One region of the Gordonia sp. GONU genome, then DNA from elsewhere that is predicted to be linked to it. Evidence: predicted binding sites of a transcription regulator. Region 1 holds the regulator's gene; each other region holds the start of a gene.
What was found. The regulator LexA, encoded in region 1, represses DNA repair genes until DNA is damaged. The targets are predictions, from matches to a motif close to CGAACANNTGTTCG.

Region 1 (5,362 bases):
GCTCCATCTTCGAACTGTCGGCGAGGACGACGACGCGTCGGGCCGCGGCAACCATCGCCGCCTTCACCGCCGCCTCGTCGGGGTCGGGCGTCGACAGACCGTGCGCTTCGCTGAGGCCGTTGGTGCCGATGAATGCGGTCGTCACGCGCAGCCGTCCCAGTGCGGCGACCGTCTCGGCGCCCACCGTGGCCTGGGTGAGTCCGCGGACGCGACCGCCCAGGGCGTGCAGACCGTCCGCATGGCGGCCGGCGAGCAACCCGGCGATCGGCAGGCTGTTGGTGATCAGCGTCAGATCGCGGTCCCGCGGCATGACCTCCGCGGCACGGAACGTGGTGGTGCCGGCGTCGAAGAGCACCGATCCGCCGTCGGGCGGCAGGAAACGGAGGGCGGCGCGGCCGATGGCGGCCTTCTCCTCGATCTGTTCGGTCTCCCGTTCGGCGATGCCGAGTTCACCGATCACCCGCATCACCTCGGGGCGGACGGCACCGCCGTGGACGCGCTGCAGGTGCCCGCCGCGTTCGAGAACGGCCAGGTCGCGCCGAACCGTCTCGCTGGTCACGTCGAACTTCGCGGCGAGCTCGGCGACCGAGGCGCGCCCTGCGACGCGAACCTCCTCGGCGATGGCCTGCTGTCTCTCCTCGGCGTACACACCGGCTCCGTTCTGATCGTTCCTGCTCACTCGGCCACCGCGAAATGTGGGAATATGTGGCTTTGAATGTTGTAGTAACTGTGTTTACGCCTTTTTATGTTGACAAGTCAAGCCAAATTTGTAACCGTGGTCACATGACGCAGATTCTGACGGGGACGCCGGTCGTCGGTGGTGTGGCTCATGGACCCGCACTGTGGCCGGGACGCCGTCCCGACCACAGTGCGGAGGCGCTCGGCGCCGGTGTCGAGATCTCCGAGGACCAGCGCCCGGAGGAGGTCGCACGATTCACTGCGGCGGCAGGCGTCGTCGCCGCGCGACTCCGTGAGCGCGCGTCGCAGAACACCGGCGTCGCCGCGGAAGTACTCGCCGCCACCGCCGGACTCGCGGAAGACCGCGGCTGGATCGGTGCGGCGTCGGCCCTGATCGCCAGGGGTACGCCGGCACCGTCGGCCGCCGTTGCCGCCACCGAACAGTTCGCCGCGGTGTTCACCAAGCTGGGCGGCCTGATGGCCGAGCGGGTCACGGACCTCAACGACGTCCGCGACCGCGTGCTCGCCGAGCTCCTGGGACTGCCCGAACCCGGGTTGTCCACGCCGGAGGTGCCCTCGATCCTGCTGGCCGACGACCTCGCACCCGCCGACACGGCCGGCCTCGACCCCACCACCACGATTGCCCTCGTGACGCGACTGGGTGGGCCCACCAGCCACACCGCGATCATCGCCCGTCAGCTCGGCATCCCGTGCGTCGTCGCGGTGTCCGGACTCGTCGGGATCGATGCGGGTACGGCGATCCTCGTCGACGGCACCACGGGTGAGATCGCCGTCGACCCCGATGACACCGCCGCGCGAGCCCGAGTCGAGGAGTATCGGCGTCACGCCGCTCGCGTCGCCGGATGGTCGGGTCCGGGTCGCACCGGCGACGGGGTGGAGGTGGCGATCCTGGCCAACGTCGCCGACGGGTCGTCGGCCCGCGCAGCAACCGATCACCCGGTGGAGGGTGTCGGACTGTTCCGTACCGAATTGGCCTTCCTCGAGCGCGCCGAGGAGCCTTCGGTCGACGAGCAGGCGGGCATCTATCGCGAGGTGCTGGACGCTTTCGACGGCCGCAAGGTGGTCATCCGCACCCTCGACGCCGGCTCGGACAAGCCGCTGCGCTTCGTGACCCATCCCGACGAGGCCAACCCGGCACTCGGTGTGCGCGGCGATCGAATCGCCTTGGCGCACCCCGAGATCCGCGCGCGCCAGCTCGACGCGATCGCCCGGGCGGCGCTGGAGGCCGACGCGCAGCCGTGGGTCATGGCCCCGATGATCGCCTCACCCGCCGAGGCGGCGACATTCGCCGCGCAGGTGCGCGAGCGTGGACTCGTCGCCGGTGTGATGATCGAGGTTCCCGCCGCGGCGATCCTGGCCCCGGCGATCCTGGCCGAGGTGGACTTCGTCTCGATCGGCACCAATGACCTCACGCAGTACACGATGGCCGCTGACCGAATGTCCGCCGAGCTCGCATCGCTGACCGATCCGTGGCAGCCGGCCGTGCTGCATCTCGTCGCAACGGTCGCCCGGGCCGGACGTGATCAGGGCAAACCGGTGGGCGTCTGCGGAGAGGCCGCGGCCGATCCGCATCTCGCCTGCGTGCTGGTCGGACTCGGGGTGACCTCGTTGTCGAGCGCTCCCGTCGCGGCGCCCGCGGTCGGCGCCCGGCTCGGCGCGGTCACCCTGGCAACCTGCGAAAACGCGGCGGCGGCCGCGCTGGCCGCCACCGATCCGGCTGCAGCTCGCGCGGCGGTCGCCGCGGTACTCGACAGTGACGAGGTCAGACTCGCCTCATTACGGTGACGACCTTGCCGAGGATGACGGCCTCGTCGCCCGGGATCGGGTCGAACAACTCGTTGTGCGGCATCAGCCAGACATGACCCTTCTGGCGTTTGAAGGTCTTGACCGTGGCCTCGCCGTCGATCATCGCGGCCACGATGTCGCCGTTGTCGGCCACGTTCTGCTGGCGGACGACGACCCAGTCGCCGTCGCAGATCGCGGCGTCGATCATCGACTCGCCGACGACCTTCAGCAGGAACAGCGATCCCTCGCCGACGAGCTCCCGGGGGAGTGGGAACACGTCCTCGACGGCTTCCTCGGCGAGGATCGGTCCGCCTGCGGCGATCCGGCCGAGCACCGGTACGAAAGTGGGTTCGGGCAGTGCTCCGCCGGTCGGCGAGGTCGGCGTCGGGGGTTCGCTCGGCGCGATGTTCACCGCCCGCGGACGGTTGGCATCACGTTTGAGAAGGCCCTTGCGTTCGAGCGTCCGCAGCTGATGGGCGACCGAGGAGGTCGAGGTGAGACCCACCTCGTCACCGATCTCGCGGATGCTCGGCGGGTAACCGCGTTCTCGCACGGATTTGCGGATCACCTCGAGAACTCCGCGCTGCCGCGGCGTCAGCGACGCCTCGGCAGCCGCCATGTCCGCCGGGGTGACGGGCTCGTCGGCGCCCCGCGCTCCGGTGCGCTTACCGCCGTCATCGCTCATGATCGGGTTCCTCTCGATTCCGAACGTGCTGGTAGATCGCTTGTCTTTCGACGAGCCTAGCCGAGAACGCCGACCGCATCAAACATTTGTTCGACGTGTCGCGAGACAATTGTCGGAGTGCCGTGCTACAAATCGAACATCAGTTCATCGAACGGATGATCGACATTCGAACAGTTCGACCGGGACGACGCGGTCCCACTCACGAACACCGTTCGACCGGATACACGGAGGGCACCATGCGCACCGCCACTCTCATCGACCCCGTCCACCTCGACCCCGCCCGGCACGACCCCGCCCGGCACGGCGGTCCCGTCCGCGGCGACGTCCTGGAGCGTCCGCGCCCGACACGTCGGGGAGACGCCCGGCGGCCCGTCGACAACCGTCCGGTGCCGGAATCGGCGGTCCGGGTCCGCCGCGTCGCGTCCACCCAGTGCGCGTCGCCGGTGGGTATGCGCGGTCGTGGACCGGTGGTCCCGGCGTGGCGTCCCGCCGAGGCGGCTCCCGCGGCCGTCATCCGCCGGCGTCGCCGCACGGCGACCGCTGTCCTCGCCGGCGTCGCGCTCGCCCTGGCCGTGTGGGTCATCGCGGTCGTCGGCCAGAACTACGCCGCGTCGGTCACGCCTGCCGCGGTCGGCACCGAGGTCGTGCACGTTCGGTCGGGTGACTCGCTGAGCACGATCGCCTCGCGGGTCGCCCCCGAGATGCCGCGTGAGGCCGTCGTCGACGAGATCATCCAGCTGAATGACCTCGCGTCGAGCGGGCTGCGCGTCGGCCAGCCGCTCCTCACCCCCCGGTACCACTGAGGCCGGGCGGTATCCTCGATGCCACAGGGACCAGCCGAGCACCGGCCCGGCATGCGGCGCGGCTGCATCAGAGCGTCCCGTGACCTGCGTGAGGATACGATGCGCTGCCCCTTCTGCAAGAACGACGACACCAAGGTCATCGACTCGCGTGTCGCTGATGAGGGGCAGGCCATCCGGCGCCGCCGCTCCTGCGTGGAGTGTGGGCGACGCTTCTCGACCGTGGAGAGTGCGGTCCTCTCGGTGGTGAAACGCAACGGCGTCACCGAACCGTTCAGTCGCGAGAAGGTGATGCGAGGTGTCCGGCGCGCATGCCAGGGGCGCCACGTCGCCGAGGACGCTCTCGCCCAGCTCGCCCAGCAGGTCGAGGACACCGTCCGCGCCAGTGGTTCGGCCGAGATCCCCAGCAATGAGGTGGGACTCGCGATCCTGAAGCCGCTGCGGGACCTCGACGAGGTCGCCTACCTGCGCTTCGCGTCGGTGTACCGGTCCTTCGACTCCCTCGAGGACTTCCAGCGCGAGATCGACGACCTCCGGGCCGCTTCAGCCGAGTCGGTCAAGAGTTCGTAGGACCCGCTTCTCCGACACCGGGAACGCGGTGCCCAGCCGTTCGGCGAACAATCCGACCCGCAGCTCCTCGACGAGCCACTGCGCCTCGTCGTTGACGTGCGCTTTCCGGTGTTCGGGTACCTGGGCCAGCCGCTGCGCCCACCGTTCGGTCACGCGGTCGATCACGGCGACTCCGGCCTGATCTCGCGCGGCGGAAGCCGGGAGTGCCGTCAACCGTGCCTCGGCGGCCGCGAGGTAGCGCGGCACGTTCTCCAGATGATGTCGCGGAGTGGCGGCCACGAATCCGTCGAAGACGAGGTTGTCGAGTTGTTCGGCGACGTCGTCGGCGGCGAGCGAACCCGCATGACGGTCGATCGCGGCGCGTACCGGCGCCACCGAGCCGAGCGACTCCACCGCGAGAGAGAAATACTCCGGAGCCGACTCGGTGATCCGTGGACGGATCTTCTCCGTCAGGGTGCGGAACGCCTCGGGTGAACGCACGGCGGACGCGGTCCCGGCGTGAAGGCCGGCGACGACGTCGCGGATCGCCCGGCGTGTGCAGTCGGCCAGCAATGTATCGAGATCCGCATAGGGACTCTGGCTCAACGCCAGCCGGCCGGCGGCGCCGAGCGAACTCGCCACGCGCCGGTGCAGTGGCGGGATCGCCAGGTCGAGGAGCGCGACGATCCCCCTCTCCGCCAGGCGATCTCGGGCCTGCTCCGACACCGCGTCGATCACGACCACCCCGCGTGTACGTCCGGCGTCGTCGGTGATCGCGTCGACGGTCGGGTACCTGGTGAGGCGCTGACCGGCGATGTCGACGGTCCGCTGCGCGGCGAGAGTG
Region 2 (5,362 bases), 140 kb from region 1:
CCCCGGGCTCTGCCAGGTGTGCGGTATCCGGTTGGCGGTCGCCGAACCCGGCCACGCGCACGAGCTGATCGACCCTCGGTGGGCCGGTCTCGCGAACAAGTTCTCCGAGCTCACCGGCGACGACAAGCCGGACGGCGACACGTCGGACGGGGACACGTCGGACGGGGACAAACCGGGCGATCAGGAACGTCGTGACTGAGACCACTCGCGAGGACGGTCGTCGTGCCGCGCTACTCGCCGCTCTCGACACCGACATCCCCGAACACCTTCTGACACTGGCGCTCACGCACCGCTCCTACGCCTACGAGCACGGCGGGCTGCCGACCAACGAGCGCCTCGAGTTCCTCGGGGACTCCGTTCTCGGTGTGGTGATCACCGAACGCCTGTACCTCCGATTCCCGGACCGCCCGGAGGGTGAGCTCGCCAAGATCCGTGCCAGCGTGGTGAACATGCACGCGCTCGCCGACGTGGCGCGGGGGCTCGGCGACGAGGGCGGCCTGGGCAAGTACCTGTATCTCGGCCGCGGCGAGGAGATGACCGGCGGCCGCGACAAGGACTCGATCCTCGCGGACGGCCTCGAATCGCTGTTCGGCGCAGTGTTTCTCAGTCACGGGCTGGAGACCTCGCAGCGGATCATCCTGCGGCTCTTCGACGAACGCATCGAGAAGGCCGGGCAACTCGGCGCGGGGCTGGACTGGAAGACCTCGCTGCAGGAGCTGAGCTCGGAACGCGGTTACGGCCCGCCGCAGTACCAGATCTCGTCCACCGGACCGGACCACAACAAGGAGTTCACCGCGATCGCGATGGTCGCGGGGGAGAACCTGGGCGAGGGCGTCGGACGCACCAAGAAAGAGGCCGAGCAGCAGGCGGCGGCCCTCGCGTGGACGGCACTCACCGAACGCGCTGCCGCGTCCGACACCGCTGCGTCCTGAGATTCGGCGTACATGCCTGAACTACCCGAGGTCGAGACCGTGCGAATGGGTCTCGAGAAGCACCTGACCGGGCGGACGGTGACGTCGGTCGAGGTACTGCACCCGCGTGCCGCCCGTCGTCATGTCGGCGGTGAACCCGATCTGATCGGACGTCTGGCCGGCAAACACGTCACCGGGGTGCGGCGCCGCGGCAAGTACATGTGGATCGACCTCGCCGACGACGCCGATCGTGTCGCCCTGGTCGTACACCTAGGCATGAGCGGACAGATGCTCATCGCCCGCAATGGGGCACCCGACCACACCCACCTCCGCATCCGCGCCACCCTCGACGACGACAACGAACTGCGCTTCGTCGACCAGCGCACGTTCGGCGGATGGCATCTCGACGATTATGTGGACGACATCCCGGTGTCGGTCGCGCACATCGCGCCCGATCCGTTCGATCCCGCCTTCGACGCGGCAGCAGTGGTGACCCGGATGCGGGCCAAGCACTCCGAGATCAAGCGCGTCCTGCTCGATCAGACCGTCATCTCCGGGGTCGGCAACATCTACGCCGACGAGGCGCTGTGGCGTGCGCGACTGCACGGCGCACGTATCGCGGAGACGATCTCGCGCAAGAAGCTCCTCGAACTGATCGATGCGGCGACCGCGGTGATGACCGAGGCGGTAGAGGTCGGGGGTACGTCCTTCGACGCGCTGTACGTCAACGTCAACGGCCAGTCGGGCTACTTCGAATGCTCGCTCAACGCCTACGGACGCGAGGGGCTGCCGTGCCGCCGGTGCGGGACGCTGATGCGCCGGGAATCGTTCATGAACCGCAGCTCTTACTTCTGCCCGAAGTGCCAGACCGTGCCTCGGCGCCGTGCACGTTGAGTCACTGACACTTCCTGCGCAGCTCTGACGCGTCCGGTGAAACGTGATGAGCGTTCCGCGGAACGCGCGACGCGACGTGACCAGCTGTTTTGTCGGTGGGCGCCGCTAAGTTGTTCGCATATCCGTTCGAACAGCTGGGGGGCTTGGGGTGTCTGTTTCGGTATTGCACGGTGAGAATGTGTCGTCGATGTTCGATGGCGCGGATCCGGCGTCTCTGTCCGATGAGGCGTTGGAAAGCAGAGTGCTGGGTTATGCCGCGCAGATCACCGCGCTCACGGCCGAGTTCTTGTCTCTGGTTGCGGAGTTGGATGAGCGGCAGTCGTGGAGGGGGCCGGGTATTCATTCGCTCGCACACTGGTTGTCGTGGAAGGCGGGTGTCTCTCAACGCACAGCGCAGGAGCAGGTCCGGGTGGCGAAGGCTCTGACGGAGTTACCGCTGATTCGGCAGGCGTTCGGTGCGGGGCGGTTGTCGTATTCGAAGGTGCGGGCGCTGACGCGGGTGGCGACCCCGTTGCGTGAGAAGGAGCTGGTGAACCTGGCGTCGTCGTGCACGGCGTCGCAGCTGGAGCGGGCGGTACGTGCGATGGGACAGATCGATCGGGATCGTGGCATCGAGCCGGAGAATCGCACCCCGGCGGAGTCGACGGGCCGGTGCAAGTGGAATGCGGATGGCTCCTTGTCTGTGTCGCTGAGGTTGTCTCCGCTTGATGGTGCCCGGTTCCTGGCCGGTGTGGTCCGTGCCGAGTACGAGCGCACCCGGACCTTCGACGATGCGGATCTGCCCGCGGTGTCGAGCGTTCCGCGGAACGCTGCGGGTGAGTTGGAAACCGTGGATGGTGAACGGGACTCCGAGGTCAGGCCGGCGAATCGCCGGGACCTGTGGCGGAATGTGCCGTCGAATCTGGCGCCGGCGGTGGTGGCGATGGCCGACATGGTGCACGACGGGATCGCGATGCCTGATCTCGCGCCGGGAGCCGAGATCCTGATCCATACCGACGAGGGTGGAGAACAGGCCCACCTCGATGACGGGCCGGCGCTGTCGGAGGCCGAACTGGAGGAGGCGCACTGTGGTGCTGCGGTTCGGAAGGTGTTGTCCAGCAGGGTGTCCGGAGCTCCAGGGAAGTTGGCGTTGCTGGGGCTGGGGCGTAAGTCGCGAACGCCGAACAGGGCACTGGTCAGGGCGTTGTTCGTGAGGGACCGGTGCTGTCAGATGCCCGGCTGTGAACGCACACGGCATCTGCACGCCCATCATGTGGTGTTCTGGTCAGCCGGTGGGGAGACCGGGTTGGACAACCTGATTCTGTTGTGTGGAAGCTGTCACCGTGCGCTGCATCGGGGTGAGTTCAGCATCACCGCTCATGGGTCGCAACGTTTTTCGTTCCACGGGCCGGGTGGTTCGGTGATCGACGTGAGCCCCGCGACACGCGCGCCGGGGCAGTGGTCGCCGGACGAGCGGGTGGCGGCGGATGCGACGGTGCCTGTGGGTGGCGGCAAGCTCGACCTCGGGTATGCGACCGAGGTGATCTACGCGGTGTGGGAATGGAAAGAACGCAACGCGAGCCGAGAGGCGGCAGCTGCCTGACGACGTCGGGCGCGACTGGTTGGGGAATCTTTACTGATCCCCGGCTCTTACTATGGTCTGCGGTGCCAGCGCCGCCCCGCCGCCTGAGAGGACTCATCCCAGCATGACGATCGAACAGAACACCGCCGCCCCGGCCCAGGCTGCGGAGCCCGCGCGCACCGACCTCTGGGTCGAGCGCACCGGGACCCGCCGGTACACCGGGCGCAGCTCGCGCGGTGCCGAGGTGCTGATCGGCTCGCAGGACGTCGACGGCGTCTTCACGCCGGGCGAATTGCTCAAGATCGCCCTCGCGGCCTGCACCGGCCTGTCCTCGGACCGGCCGCTGTCGCGCCGCCTCGGCGACGACTACGACGCCACCATCCGGGTCAGCGGCGACGCCGACCGCGAGAACGAGGTGTACCCGCGGATCGAGGAGATCCTCGAGGTCGACCTCTCCGAACTCGACCCCGATGCCGCACAGCGGCTGCTCGTCGTCGTCGAGCGCGCCATCGACGCGGTGTGCACGGTCGGCCGCACCATCAAGGCCGGCGCCGAGGTCGACCTGAAGATCGTGACGGACTGAGTCATGAGTGCCGACCCCGTCCGGTTATCCGCGTTCGTCCACGGACACGTCCAGGGCGTGGGGTTCCGGTGGTGGACGCGGTCACGGGCGCTGGAGCTCGGTCTGGTCGGTTACGCGTCCAATCAGCCCGACGGACGCGTGCACGTCGTGGCCGAGGGGTCCCGCGACAAAGTCCTGGAGCTGCTCGACGCGCTCCGGTCGGGAGAGACCCCGGGGCGGGTCGATCTCGTCGTCGACAGCCTCGACCCCGCGCGCGGAGACCTGACCGGCTTCCTCGAACGGTGAGCGTTGCCCGAAACCCATCGCGATGGTGAGTACTCTGTACCGTCGTGCACCTCAAAAGCCTGACCCTGAAGGGCTTCAAGTCGTTCGCCTCGGCGACGACCCTGCGCTTCGAGCCGGGTATCACGTGCGTCGTCGGCCCCAACGGCTCCGGTAAGTCCAATGTCGTCGACGCCCTGACCTGGGTCATGGGCGAGCAGGGCGCCAAGGCGCTGCGCGGCGGCAAGATGCAGGACGTGATCTTCGCCGGCACCTCCGGACGTCCGCCGCTGGGACGTGCGGAGGTGACCCTCACCATCGACAACGCCGACGGCGCGCTCCCGATCGAGTACTCCGAGGTCTCGATCACCCGCCGCATGTTCCGCGACGGCGCGGGCGAATACGAGATCAACGGCAGTACCTGTCGCCTCATGGACGTTCAGGAGCTGCTCTCCGATTCCGGTATCGGCCGCGAGATGCACGTCATCGTCGGTCAGGGTCGTCTGTCGGCGATCCTCGAGTCGCGTCCCGAGGACCGTCGCGCGTTCATCGAGGAGGCGGCCGGCGTCCTCAAACACCGCAAGCGCAAGGAAAAGGCGGTCCGCAAGCTCGACGCGATGCAGGCCAACCTGGCGCGCCTGACCGACCTCACGGCCGAACTGCGACGCCAGCTCAAGCCGCTCGGCCGGCAGGCGGAGGTCGCCCGCCGCGCGCAGACCGTCCAGGCCGACCTCCGCGACGCCCGACTGCGCCTCGCCGCCGACGACCTGGTCATCCGGCGCGCCGAGATGGCCGAACACGCCGCCGTCGAGGACGAGGTGCGGCGCCGCCAGGACGAGGTGGCCGCGGAACTCGATCGCGCCAATGCCGAGGTGACCGAACACGAGCAGCATCTCGCCGAGGTCACCCCGGCGGCCGCGGCGGCCAGCCGCGCCTGGTTCCGGTTGTCGGCCCTGGCCGAGCGCGTCGACGCGACCCGGCGGGTCGCCGCCGAGCGCAGCCGCTATCTGAGCGAAGCCGCCACCGAGGCGACCGGACCCGACCCGGAGGAACTCGAGGAGCAGGCCCTGGAGGCCGCCGAACTCGAGGCCGAACTGACCGAGGGCGTCGAGATCGCCGCCGAACAACTCGAGACGGCCCGCGAGGTGCTCC
Region 3 (5,362 bases), on a different contig from region 1:
GTCGAGACCCGGGATGCCGGATTCTTCACGGGCTTCCCGCAATGCGGCGCCGGCCAAGGTCTCGTCGGTCGGCTCACAGTGTCCGCCGAGCTGAATCCACCTGCCCACGCGCGGATGCAGAGTCAGCAGCACATGGCTTCGATCGGCGTCGAAGACGATGGCCGAACCGGTGAGATGACCTGCCGCACAGGCGCGCAGGCAGGCGTCGGGAGTGGCGGCGAGAAACGCGAGGTAGGCGTGCCGCAGGCTGTCCTGCGCCGAGTCCGGCGCCTGCCAGGCGGTCAGGGCCTCGACCGCCGAGGCGTGCAGCGACTCCGCGGTCACAGCTCGACCACCCACTCGTCGGTCGGCGCGGCGTCGCGCAGCGGGGCGGCCTCGAGCGGGTGCCCGATGGCGACGGCGCCCAACGGCTCCCACGACGAGTCGAGTTCGAGGACGCGTCGCACCGTCGGCGCGGCGAAGATCGTCGATCCGACCCAGCAGCTGCCGATCCCGCGGACCGACAGCGCGATGAGCAGGCTCGCCACGGCGCCGCCCGCGGCCACCGTGAACATGGTGTGCTCGGCCGCGTTGCGTCGCTCGTCGGGGTACTCGTGCACACCGTCGGGCACCAGGAACGGGATCACCAACTCGGGTGCGTCGTACAGAATCCGACCGCGACGGAGCCGCTTCTCGATCGATTCGGGTGTCTTGGCATCGGATTCGAGGTCGGCGCGCCATTCGGCGTTCATCGCATCGAGCAACGCACGACGCCGCTCGACCGACCGCACCCACACGAACCGCACCGGATGGGTGTGGTGGGGCGCGGGCGCCGTCAGGGCTTCCCCGAGTGCGGTCCGCATGTCGTCGGGATCGACCGGTCGGTCGTCGAAGGCGCGCACCGAACGTCGTGTGCGGATGGCCTGACGCCGCCCCAGGGCGATGGCCTCCTCCGTGCCGAGCCGGAACAGGTCCTCTTCGGCGGGCCGGATCAGATCGGCGGCGGTCGAACCGTTGTCGACGGGTGCGAACCCGCGGACGACGGCCACCGGGACAGCCGCGAGCTTGCCCTTGACCAGGTCGGCGGCCGCGGCCAGTTCGTCGGCGACCGCGATGTCGGTCACCACCAACGGATTCCCGTAGTCGTCGGTGCCACCGTCATACGGGTGGGTGACGGCGATGCCCGCCGAGCCGATCGCGACATCGGTCTGCCCGGTGCGCCACGCACGGCCCATCGTGTCGGTGATGATCACCGCGACCTCGAGGCCCGTTCGCTCGGCGATGGCGGCCCGCAACCGTGCCGCGCTGCCGTCCGGATCCTCGGGGAGCAGGGCCAGCTGGTCGGAGCGCACGTTGGAACCGTCGATCCCGGCTGCGGCCTGGACCAGACCCAGACGGCTCTCGGTGATGAGCGTGCGGTTCTTGCGGGCGAGCACGCGCACCGACTCGGCCTCGACGAGCTTGCGCCGCAGCGCATCACGTTCCTCCGGGTCGGCGGGTGCGTCGACCATGCGGCCCTCGGCCTTGGAGATGATCTTGCTCGTCACCACCAGGACATCGCCGGATTCCAGCCACGGTGCGGCGGCGAGGACCTCGGCGGCGACGTCGGATTCGTCGGTGAATTCGGGGAGCCCGGTGACGGGCCGGATCTCCAGGCCGTCCGGGGCGCGATGATCGGCGAGCTCGCTCACGCGGTGCCCACGTTCTGGTCCGGCAGCGCCACGTCGACGAGCGCGCAGGCCGCACGGATCATCTGCGCGGTGGCCTGCGGGTCGGTCATCAGCAGCGGGGCCGAACCGATCGAGATGCCGTCGACGCGTGCGTGGTCGCCCTCGGCGATCAGCCAGCCGTCGAGGATGCCGTTGCCGCTGCGGGCCCCGTAATGGGCGGCGATGGCCTCGGCCGACGATTCCACGCCGATCACCGACAGGCATTCGTCGGCCATACCGCGCAGCGGTCGGTTGTCGATGACCGGGGAGACGCCGACCACCGGGGCCGTCGTGGTCCGCAGTGCGCTGCGCATTCCCGGAACACTCACGATCGCACCGATGCTCACCACCGGATTCGACGGCGCGAGCACGATGACGTCGGCGTCGGCGATCGCGTCGAGGACACCGGGTGCGGGCGTGGTGTCGTCCGAGCCCACCTGCGCGAAGCCGAAGGTCGGGACCTGCGCCCGGTGGCGCACCCACCATTCCTGGAAGTGGATCGCGACCCGCTCGCCCTCGTCGCCGTCCGGTTTCGCGATCACCACGTGGGTCTCGTGCCGGTCGTCGGTCACCGGCAGCAGGCGCACCCCCGGGTTCCATCGGCGGCTCAGGGCGGCGGTCACATCGGACAACCGGTACCCGGCGTCGAGCATCTGGGTGCGGATCAGATGGGTGGCGAGATCACGGTCGCCGAGGCCGAACCAGTCCGGGTCCGCCCCGTAGGCGGCGAGTTCCTCTTTCGCGTGCCAGGTTTCACCGCGCCGGCCCCACCCACGTTCGGGGTCGATGCCACCGCCCAGGGTGTACATGCACGTGTCGAGGTCGGGGCAGATGCGCACGCCGTGCATCCACGCGTCGTCGCCGACGTTCACGATCGCGGTGATCTGATGTTCGCCGACACCGAGAGTGGGGTCGTCCGGATGCGGCGGGAACGGGGTGACACCCAGCAATTCGCGCAGTCCGAGGAGGAAACGGGCACCCCCCACGCCGCCGACGAGTACGGTCACCTTCACAGCAGGTACTCCTTCACACCGCCACTCTAGTGGTCGGCCGCGAGGGTTCGTACGCCGCTGTCATGCCCGTCCGGCGGGCTGGGAGGAGGGCTCGTGAGTGTGATCTTCGCTTCGCCTTCGCGTCATCGTCGTGTCGAGTCACAGATTTGTCGGCACGCGATGGTAAAGGGAATTCTTCGATTCAACTTGACCGGGACCGCCCTCGGCGTGTCTAATCACATCAGTGTCATTCCGAGTTTGAGATCGAGAACATTCGAAGTCGAGAACTACTGGCCTCCAAGGGATTCGATCATGTGTTCGAACTCGGCAGAGGGTCGGTGCCGGCATCGAGTGCCGTCGCTCGGGCGCTGTGTACAACGGATGCAGGGAGTTCGCGCACCCGGAGTACAAGTGGTGTGGCAGCAGTGGTGGGTACGGCAGCACGTCGTGTTCGCAAAGGACAGATTACGACCAACATCCCGAGCTAGGAGGCGCCGACGATGGCTTTGAACAACCCGATCGGCAATCCGCTTGAACCACATGATCGCCCGCAATTCATCGCAGAGTCTCCCGTGATGACATCCGCCCCGGAGATCGGTACCCCAGAATTCCGTACCCTTGGCCCCGTTGACGATTCGATGATCGGCGGCACCGCGCGTGCGGCCTCAGTCGAATTCGCCGCCGACGCAACCGGTCTCGCCGGTGCCGACGCGGACGAGTCGGCGGGTCGTCGTCATCTGGCCCTGGTGCCCAACGACTTCGACGACCTGTTCGACGCGGTCGAGGAGCAGTGGCAGGACCGCGCACTGTGTGCGCAGACCGATCCCGAGGCGTTCTTCCCGGAAAAGGGTGGATCGACACGTGAGGCCAAACGCATCTGCCAGGGCTGCGAGGTCAAGGCGGAATGCCTGGAGTATGCGCTCCACAACGACGAACGCTTCGGTATCTGGGGCGGGCTGTCGGAGCGCGAGCGCCGTCGCATCAAGCGCGGCATCATCTGACCGACGTCGCCGGAACGGCGTCGTCAGAACAGACGAATAGACCAGCGACAGCTGGACGCTCGACGGTCATCGTCGAACGCGATCATCGACCGCGGATCATTCAGGTCCGCGGTCGATCGTGTCTTCGTCGACGCCCAGGTGGGTCGCGACCTGCTGGACGAGAACCTCGTGTACCAACTCGAGAAGATCTGTCCCCTTCTTCGCGCGGGACTCCAGCGGCCGGCGGAACAGGATGATCTGAGCCCGCGTCGGAACCCCGTGGACGTCCATCCCCGCCGGGATCAGCCGTGCAAGCGGAACCGCACCGTCGGCGGTCACCTCGTCGGGCCACTCGACGGTCTCGGGATCTCGGGGGAGCAGGCGCGGGATCTCGTCGACGGCGATGTCGAGTCCGGAGAGCTGATCGTGCCACTGCGCGTCGATCTCGGCGAAGGCCTCCAGCGCGACGGCGTCGAACTCATCGGATCGGGTGTTGTAGGCGGGGACGTTCTGCGGCAGCAGCGGGGAACGCAGGCCGCGTCCTCGCCGGTCTCGGTACCGTTCGACCCGTCGTCGGCCACGACGAAGTCCCGGCTGGCCGTATGAGCCGCGCTGCGTCGGCTTCGGGTGGATGCGCATGGCGCGAGTCTAAGAGGTCGCAGTGGCTCGTGTCGCCCCCGCCTCGGCCCGTTGTGAGCGTGTCGAATCTGTGGTTGCGGACAGGGCGGGCTAATCTCGTCACGTGAAGCTTCCCCGTCTGTGCTGCCGACCCGGCTGCGCCCGATCCGCGGTGGCTACCCTGACCTTCGTCTACGCCGAATCGACTGCGGTGATCGGTCCACTGGCGACCTCGGAGGAGCCGCATTCCTGGGATCTGTGCGACGATCACGCCCGGCGGATCACCGTGCCGCGGGGGTGGGAGATGTTGCGCAGTGAGCGGGGATTCTCGGCACCTGCCGAGGACCACGAACTGACCGCCCTCGCCGAGGCCGTCCGCGAGGCCGGCGCCGTCGCCGGGGGTGCGCGCCCGGGCTTCGTCGATCGCGGGCCCCTCGGTCGTGGTTCGGATCGGATGCCGGTGGACTCCCTCGACGCCTTCGACTCGCGGGCTCGGGACGAGGCACGCGCGGCCGATGCCGCCTACGAGGCCGCCCTCGCGGATCGCCGGAGCGGCCGCCATCGCGCCGGGCCGGTCGACTCGCCGTCGCAGCCGCCGGCCGTTCCGGGAGTGCCGCGCCACCAGACGCGGCCACGTCCGGGCCGCCGCGGTCATCTCCGCGTACTCCCGGATCCGGTCGACTGAGCGGACACCACCACGCGGGGGGCGTGGAACCCGTTGTCGCCGTCGGGGGCCGCGGATCATTCGTGCTCCGGCCCGGACCCGCCCGCCCGTCCGAACCCGGTCCGAGAATCGAACGGGTGACTGTGTCGCGTACCCGGGCGTGTGTCCCCGCACCTGGCTACGCTGGTTCCATGCGTACCGGTACACCCGACCTCGACGATGCCGAGGAGTTGTTCTCCGCGGACGTCGACGGACTGCTGCGGGCCGTCGCGCTCGCCGGAGCGCAGGTCCGTGCCACCGCCGAGGCCGTTCGTGAGGGTGTCCTCGCCCCTCTCGCGGACCTCCGACCACGTAGCATCGTGGTCGTCCACGGTTCCAGCGAGGTCTCGCATCGGGCGGCCGAGCTGAGTGTCGCCACCC
Region 4 (5,362 bases), on a different contig from region 1:
AGTTGTTTGTCCATGCGCAGACCCTGCCGCCGCGTCGTTGCGGCTGGGCTGTGGTGCCGCAAGGTCGAGGTAACGGTGATCTCACACGCGGGGATCAGGTGTGTGAGATGTTTCGCGGGTTCGCGGTCAGGTGGAGCTCGCAGTAGGCTCCACGTTCAGGTGCATCGGAACCCGTCGCCTTCGCGCTACGGACCGTCGAACTTCCGAAGGCTATCGTGAATTCTGTATTTCGCGCAGATGTGCTGCGCGTCCCCGTCCACGTCGACGCATTCGAATACGGCTGCTGCCGAACGCCTCCCCGCGTCGGGGAAACGTTGAGCGGGCAGCTGTCCGCATATCCGGCTCCGAACGGTCGGGCCGTTGCCACCCATTGGGATCGTGTCCGTGATGTCGTCGTCGTCGTCGGTGAGGCCGTCGCTCGGTGGGACCCGGCACACGGAGATCCGCTCGGCCGACCGATCGCGATGTCACTGTCATGGCACGACAACTCCCCGGCAGGTGTCGAGGCGACCGGGGTGATCTCTTCGGCACATCAGCTCTTCTGCAAGCCCGTTCCCAGCCCTGAGCGGCCACGCGTCGAGCTCCGACAGCTCGTGACCGCTGTCGAGAAGTTCCCCGCCGATCTGATCCAGGACGACGGGACCGTGCTGGTTCCCGGCGGAGTAGAGGTTGTTCTCGACGAGTTGGTACTGGTCGAGCCGACCGCGGCGGACGCGGCTCAAGCCCGAGCCGCGGCAGATCTACGACGCCGGACGCTCACACTCATGGGGCCGGCCATATGTATGGGGACGGTCGTCCCCTACGAGGGTGAGCGTGTTCGGGTCGACCTCGACGATGACCGGCTCACCATCTCGGGGTCGACTTCCGCACCGACCGGGACGGTCACCGGAACCGTGAGACAGCTGGGCCGGCTCGAGTCGAACGGAACATTCTCGATGGTCGTGCCGGTGTCGGCGCCAGCGGGCACCCCGACCGTGGGCGTGGTCGGCGACGTTCTCGTGGTCTTTGTCGTCGACCCCACCAACTGAAGAAGGCATTAACCCGGGCTCGAAGAACTCACCACTCCTGTCCGTGATCCGTCACGAATGTGACTGGTGTAACTCAGTTCCGGCGTGTGGTCGACCACACGGAAGATCCCGCTGGTTCAGCGACCCCTCCAAATCCCGAACTGTGGAAAAGCCTCGCACTCGAACGTATGTTCGGGTACTGTGGAGTCATGCCGGAGCTCACCCCACTCTTCGACCAGAAGGGCCAGGGCAGCCGGCGGGCAGTTCTTGTCAGACCACCGATGTAGAACTGACCACACACGATTATTCATGACAGAGCAGTAGTCAACGACGGTTTCACACCACCGCACGTATACCTCAGAAGAGGGATGGCTGCCATCATGATCGACACTGAGACCACTGCGCTCACCACTTCACTCGACGCGGTCCTCGACCGACTCGCCGAGATCACCCCACCCACCGACGATTCCACCGGCCGTCTGACGTACGAACAGTTGGAATGTTGGCGATTGATCCGCAACCTGGCTGATCACCAGATCGCGACGCATGCAGCACAACTCGACGATCTCGGCGTCGCGGCCAAAACGGGTTCGACCACCAAGAAGCTGCTGGTCGAGATGGGGTTCCCGCCCGCAGCAGCCACCCGCACCACACGGATCGCCGAGGCTCTCGGCACACTGAGCAAGGTCGAGGCCTGCGCCGCTGACGGTCGACTCTCCGGCGAAATTGTCGACGCCATCGTCCGCGGCGTCGCTGTGATCGAGAAACGCTGCCCCACAGCACTATCCGACGACAACCGCATCATCCATCAAACCGAACTGCTCACCCAGGCCCTCTCCGGTGCCACACCCACAGACATACAGAGGTGCGCACAGACGATCTGCAATACCCTCGCCGACGACCAGGACTGTAACCCTGCCTGCGACGACCGCACTCTCAACACCCTGTCTCACCACCTCACCGACGACTCCCGCGTCGACATCCGCGCGAACATCAACCAGGCAGTCGGGGAGAAATTCATCGCGATGATCGACGAGCGCTCCATACCTCGTCCCGAACCCGACGGCGCCGCCGACCGACGCTCCGCCGATCAACGACGCGCCGACGCCCTCGAAACACTTTTGGATCAAGCCGCCGTCGGAGCCGCCATGGACACCATCGGCACACCGCGAACCCAAACATTGCTGACCATTCCCGCCGACGGCGACGACCCCGCCCACCTGCCCTGGACGGGGCCGGTCACCAACGCCACCGCCAAACAACTCTCATGCGATGGCACCCTGACCGAGATCATCATCGACGGCGAGACCGTGCCCCTTCGAATGGGACACGAAAGGCGCCTGTTCCCACCACATCTGCGCAAAGCGATCATCCTCCGCGACCAGACGTGCATCAAATGCGGTGCACCGCCCTCACACACCCAGGTCCACCACATCCTGCACTGGTCCGACGACGGGAACACCGACCTCGACAACGGCTGCCTGCTCTGCCAACGCTGCCACACCCAGGTCCACCACCACGGCTGGGACATCGTGATGGGGTTCGACCGGCATCCGTGGCTGGTCCCACCCGTCGAGATCGATCCGCAGCGTCGACCCCGCCCTGCCCACAACCGCCGCACCATGCGTCTCGACGACGCCGCATGACAACAGCTTTCGCGTAGCACCTTTCGCATCCGGCGATTAAGCACCGAGCCGGGACCGCAGTCGTTCTTTGACAAGTCCACAGTGTGAAAAGCGAGCCGACGGATTCCGTCCTGCTCAGCAGAGATGCTGAGCAGGACGGAACACCGGGCACCGTCAGGCCCCGACGTACTCAGCCAGGTGTTGGCCCGTCAACGTCGACCGGTCACCAACGATGTCGGCCGGTGTTCCCTCGAAGACGATCCGACCGCCGTCGTGGCCGGCGCCGGGTCCGAGGTCGATGATCCAGTCCGCGTGCGCCATCACCGCCTGGTGATGCTCGATGACGATCACCGATTTGCCCGAGTCGACGAGCCGGTCGAGCAGCCCGAGGAGCTGTTCGACGTCGGCGAGATGCAGGCCGGTGGTGGGTTCGTCGAGGATGTAGACGTCGCCCTTCTCCCCCATGTGCGTGGCGAGCTTCAGCCTCTGACGCTCGCCTCCCGAGAGCGTCGTGAGCGGCTGGCCGACCTTGATGTAGCCCAGACCGACGTCGACCATACGATGGAGGATCTTGTGCGCTGCCGGCAATTTGGCGTCGCCATCGGCGAAGAAGGCCTCGGCCTGCGCTACGGACATCTCGAGGACTTCGCTGATGTTGCGCCCACCGAGGGTGTATTCGAGCACCTCCGCCTGAAAACGCTTGCCCTCGCACACCTCGCAGGGGGCCGCAACCCCGGCCATCATCGCGAGGTCGGAGTACACGACGCCGGCACCGTTGCAGTTCGGGCAGGCGCCCTCCGAGTTGGCGCTGAACAGAGCGGGTTTGACGCCGTTGGCCTTGGCGAAGGCCTTGCGGATCGGTTCGAGCAGTCCGGTGTAGGTGGCCGGGTTGGAGCGTCGGGAACCCTTGATCGCGGTCTGATCGATCGAGACCACCCCCTCGGCGTTGGCGACCGACGAGTTGATCAGCGAGCTCTTGCCCGACCCGGCCACACCGGTGAGCACGACGAGGACGCCCAGCGGGATGTCGACGTCGACGTTCCGCAGGTTGTGCATGTTCGCGCCGCGGACCTCGAAAGCGCCACTGGGAGTGCGGACCTCGGGTTTGACCGAGGCACGGTCGTCGAGGTGACGACCGGTGAGGGTGTCGGCGGAGCGGAGTTCCTCGACCGTGCCCTCGAAGACGATCTCGCCTCCGTCGGTGCCGGCTCGCGGACCGAGGTCGACGACGCGGTCGGCGATGGCGATGACCTCGGGCTTGTGTTCGACGACCAGCACCGTGTTGCCCTTGTCCCGCAGGGCGCGGAGCAGGTCGTTCATGCGCTGGATGTCATGTGGATGCAGACCGATCGACGGCTCGTCGAAGACGTAGGTTACGTCGGTGAGCGAGGACCCGAGGTGCCGGATCAACTTGGTGCGCTGAGCTTCACCACCGGACAGGGTGCCGGCCGGACGGTCGAGGGACAGGTAGCCGAGACCGATGTCGACGAACGCGTCGAGATGCTCGCGCAGCGATTTGATCAGCGGCGCGGCCGACGGCTCGTCGAGTTCGGCGACCCATTGCGCCAGATCGCTGATCTGCATTGCGCAGGCGTCGGCGATGGAGATGCCGTTGATCTTCGACGACCGGGCCTCGGCGGTGAGTCGAGTGCCGTCGCAGTCCGGGCAGGTCTGGAAGGTGATGGCGCGGTCGACGAAGGCGCGGATGTGCGGCTGCATCGCCTCACGGTCCTTGCTCAGCATCGACTTCTGGATCTTCGGGATCAGGCCCTCGAAGGTGATGTTGATGCCCTCGACCTTGATCTTGGTCGGCTCCTTGTAGAGCAGATCGTTGAGTTGCTTCTTGGTGTACTTGGCGATCGGCTTGTCCGGGTCGAAGAAGCCGCAACCGCGGTAGATCCGCCCGTACCAACCGTCCATCGAGTAACCGGGGATCGTCAGTGCGCCCTCGTTGAGCGACTTCGACGCGTCGTAGAGCGCGGTGAGGTCGAAGTCGGAGACGTCGCCACGGCCCTCACACCGCGGACACATGCCGCCGGTGATGGAGAAGCTGCGGCGCTCCTTGATCTTCTGGCCGCCCTTCTCGACGGTGACCGCACCCGCACCGCTGATCGACGCCACATTGAAGGAGAACGCCTGCGGGGAACCGATGTGCGGCTTACCCAAGCGGCTGAACAGAATTCGGAGCATCGCGTTCGCATCGGTGGCGGTGCCGACCGTCGACCGCACGTTGGCGCCCATGCGTTCCTGATCGACGATGATCGCCGTCGTGAGTCCTTCGAGGACGTCGACGTCGGGGCGGGCCATCGACGGCATGAAGCCCTGGACGAACGAACTGTAGGTTTCGTTGATGAGGCGCTGGGATTCGGCGGCGATCGTGCTGAAGACCAGTGAACTCTTGCCGGAGCCGGAGACACCGGTGAACACCGTCAGACGGCGTTTGGGCAGCTCGACGTCGACGTTCTTGAGGTTGTTCTCGCGGGCCCCGTGCACCCGGATGCGGTCGTGGGTGTCGGCGGGATGGGGGTCGTACTCTTCGACCGGGGCGGATCGGGGCGTCGACTTCGTGCGCGCGGCTGGGCTCATCGTGTCTCCATCGTGGCGGCGCATGCCGGTGCGCAGCCATCGTCGTGTTCGGGCAGTATTTCCGGTGTCGTATCGGTATGACTGGATCCAACCAGGAGAGTCATCGGCGATTCGACGACTCCCCCGGCCAGTGCTTCAGGTGGC

Region 2: NWF34_RS01640 (HNH endonuclease signature motif containing protein) is a predicted target of LexA. The motif match lies at 1,921-1,934, and genes of this name have one in related genera.
Region 3: cofD (2-phospho-L-lactate transferase) is a predicted target of LexA. The motif match lies at 2,988-3,001, and genes of this name have one in related genera.
Region 4: NWF34_RS09305 (HNH endonuclease signature motif containing protein) is a predicted target of LexA. The motif match lies at 1,189-1,202, and genes of this name have one in related genera.

What each region holds. Positions count from the first base shown of each region.
Region 1 is NZ_JANRHB010000001.1:210,864-216,225, reverse strand. It holds gene NWF34_RS00965 (DeoR/GlpR family DNA-binding transcription regulator) at 1-649, opposite strand, end outside; gene NWF34_RS00960 (phosphoenolpyruvate--protein phosphotransferase) at 784-2,484, shown strand; gene lexA (transcriptional repressor LexA) at 2,462-3,169, opposite strand; gene NWF34_RS00950 (LysM peptidoglycan-binding domain-containing protein) at 3,406-3,972, shown strand; gene nrdR (transcriptional regulator NrdR) at 4,072-4,539, shown strand; gene hrpA (ATP-dependent RNA helicase HrpA) at 4,513-5,362, opposite strand, start outside.
Region 2 is NZ_JANRHB010000001.1:352,042-357,403, reverse strand. It holds gene NWF34_RS01655 (DUF177 domain-containing protein) at 1-199, shown strand, start outside; gene rnc (ribonuclease III) at 192-932, shown strand; gene mutM (bifunctional DNA-formamidopyrimidine glycosylase/DNA-(apurinic or apyrimidinic site) lyase) at 945-1,805, shown strand; gene NWF34_RS01640 (HNH endonuclease signature motif containing protein) at 1,993-3,387, shown strand; gene NWF34_RS01635 (OsmC family protein) at 3,491-3,949, shown strand; gene NWF34_RS01630 (acylphosphatase) at 3,953-4,234, shown strand; gene smc (chromosome segregation protein SMC) at 4,279-5,362, shown strand, end outside.
Region 3 is NZ_JANRHB010000064.1:723-6,084, forward strand. It holds gene NWF34_RS25045 (NUDIX hydrolase) at 1-324, opposite strand, end outside; gene NWF34_RS25050 (coenzyme F420-0:L-glutamate ligase) at 321-1,670, opposite strand; gene cofD (2-phospho-L-lactate transferase) at 1,667-2,701, opposite strand; gene NWF34_RS25060 (WhiB family transcriptional regulator) at 3,418-3,681, shown strand; gene NWF34_RS25065 (metallopeptidase family protein) at 3,778-4,299, opposite strand; gene NWF34_RS25070 (DUF3499 domain-containing protein) at 4,403-4,963, shown strand; partial or broken gene NWF34_RS25075 (hypothetical protein) at 5,134-5,362, shown strand, end outside.
Region 4 is NZ_JANRHB010000007.1:105,183-110,544, reverse strand. It holds gene NWF34_RS09315 (globin domain-containing protein) at 1-14, opposite strand, end outside; gene NWF34_RS09310 (hypothetical protein) at 216-1,028, shown strand; gene NWF34_RS09305 (HNH endonuclease signature motif containing protein) at 1,376-2,653, shown strand; gene NWF34_RS09300 (excinuclease ABC subunit UvrA) at 2,807-5,218, opposite strand.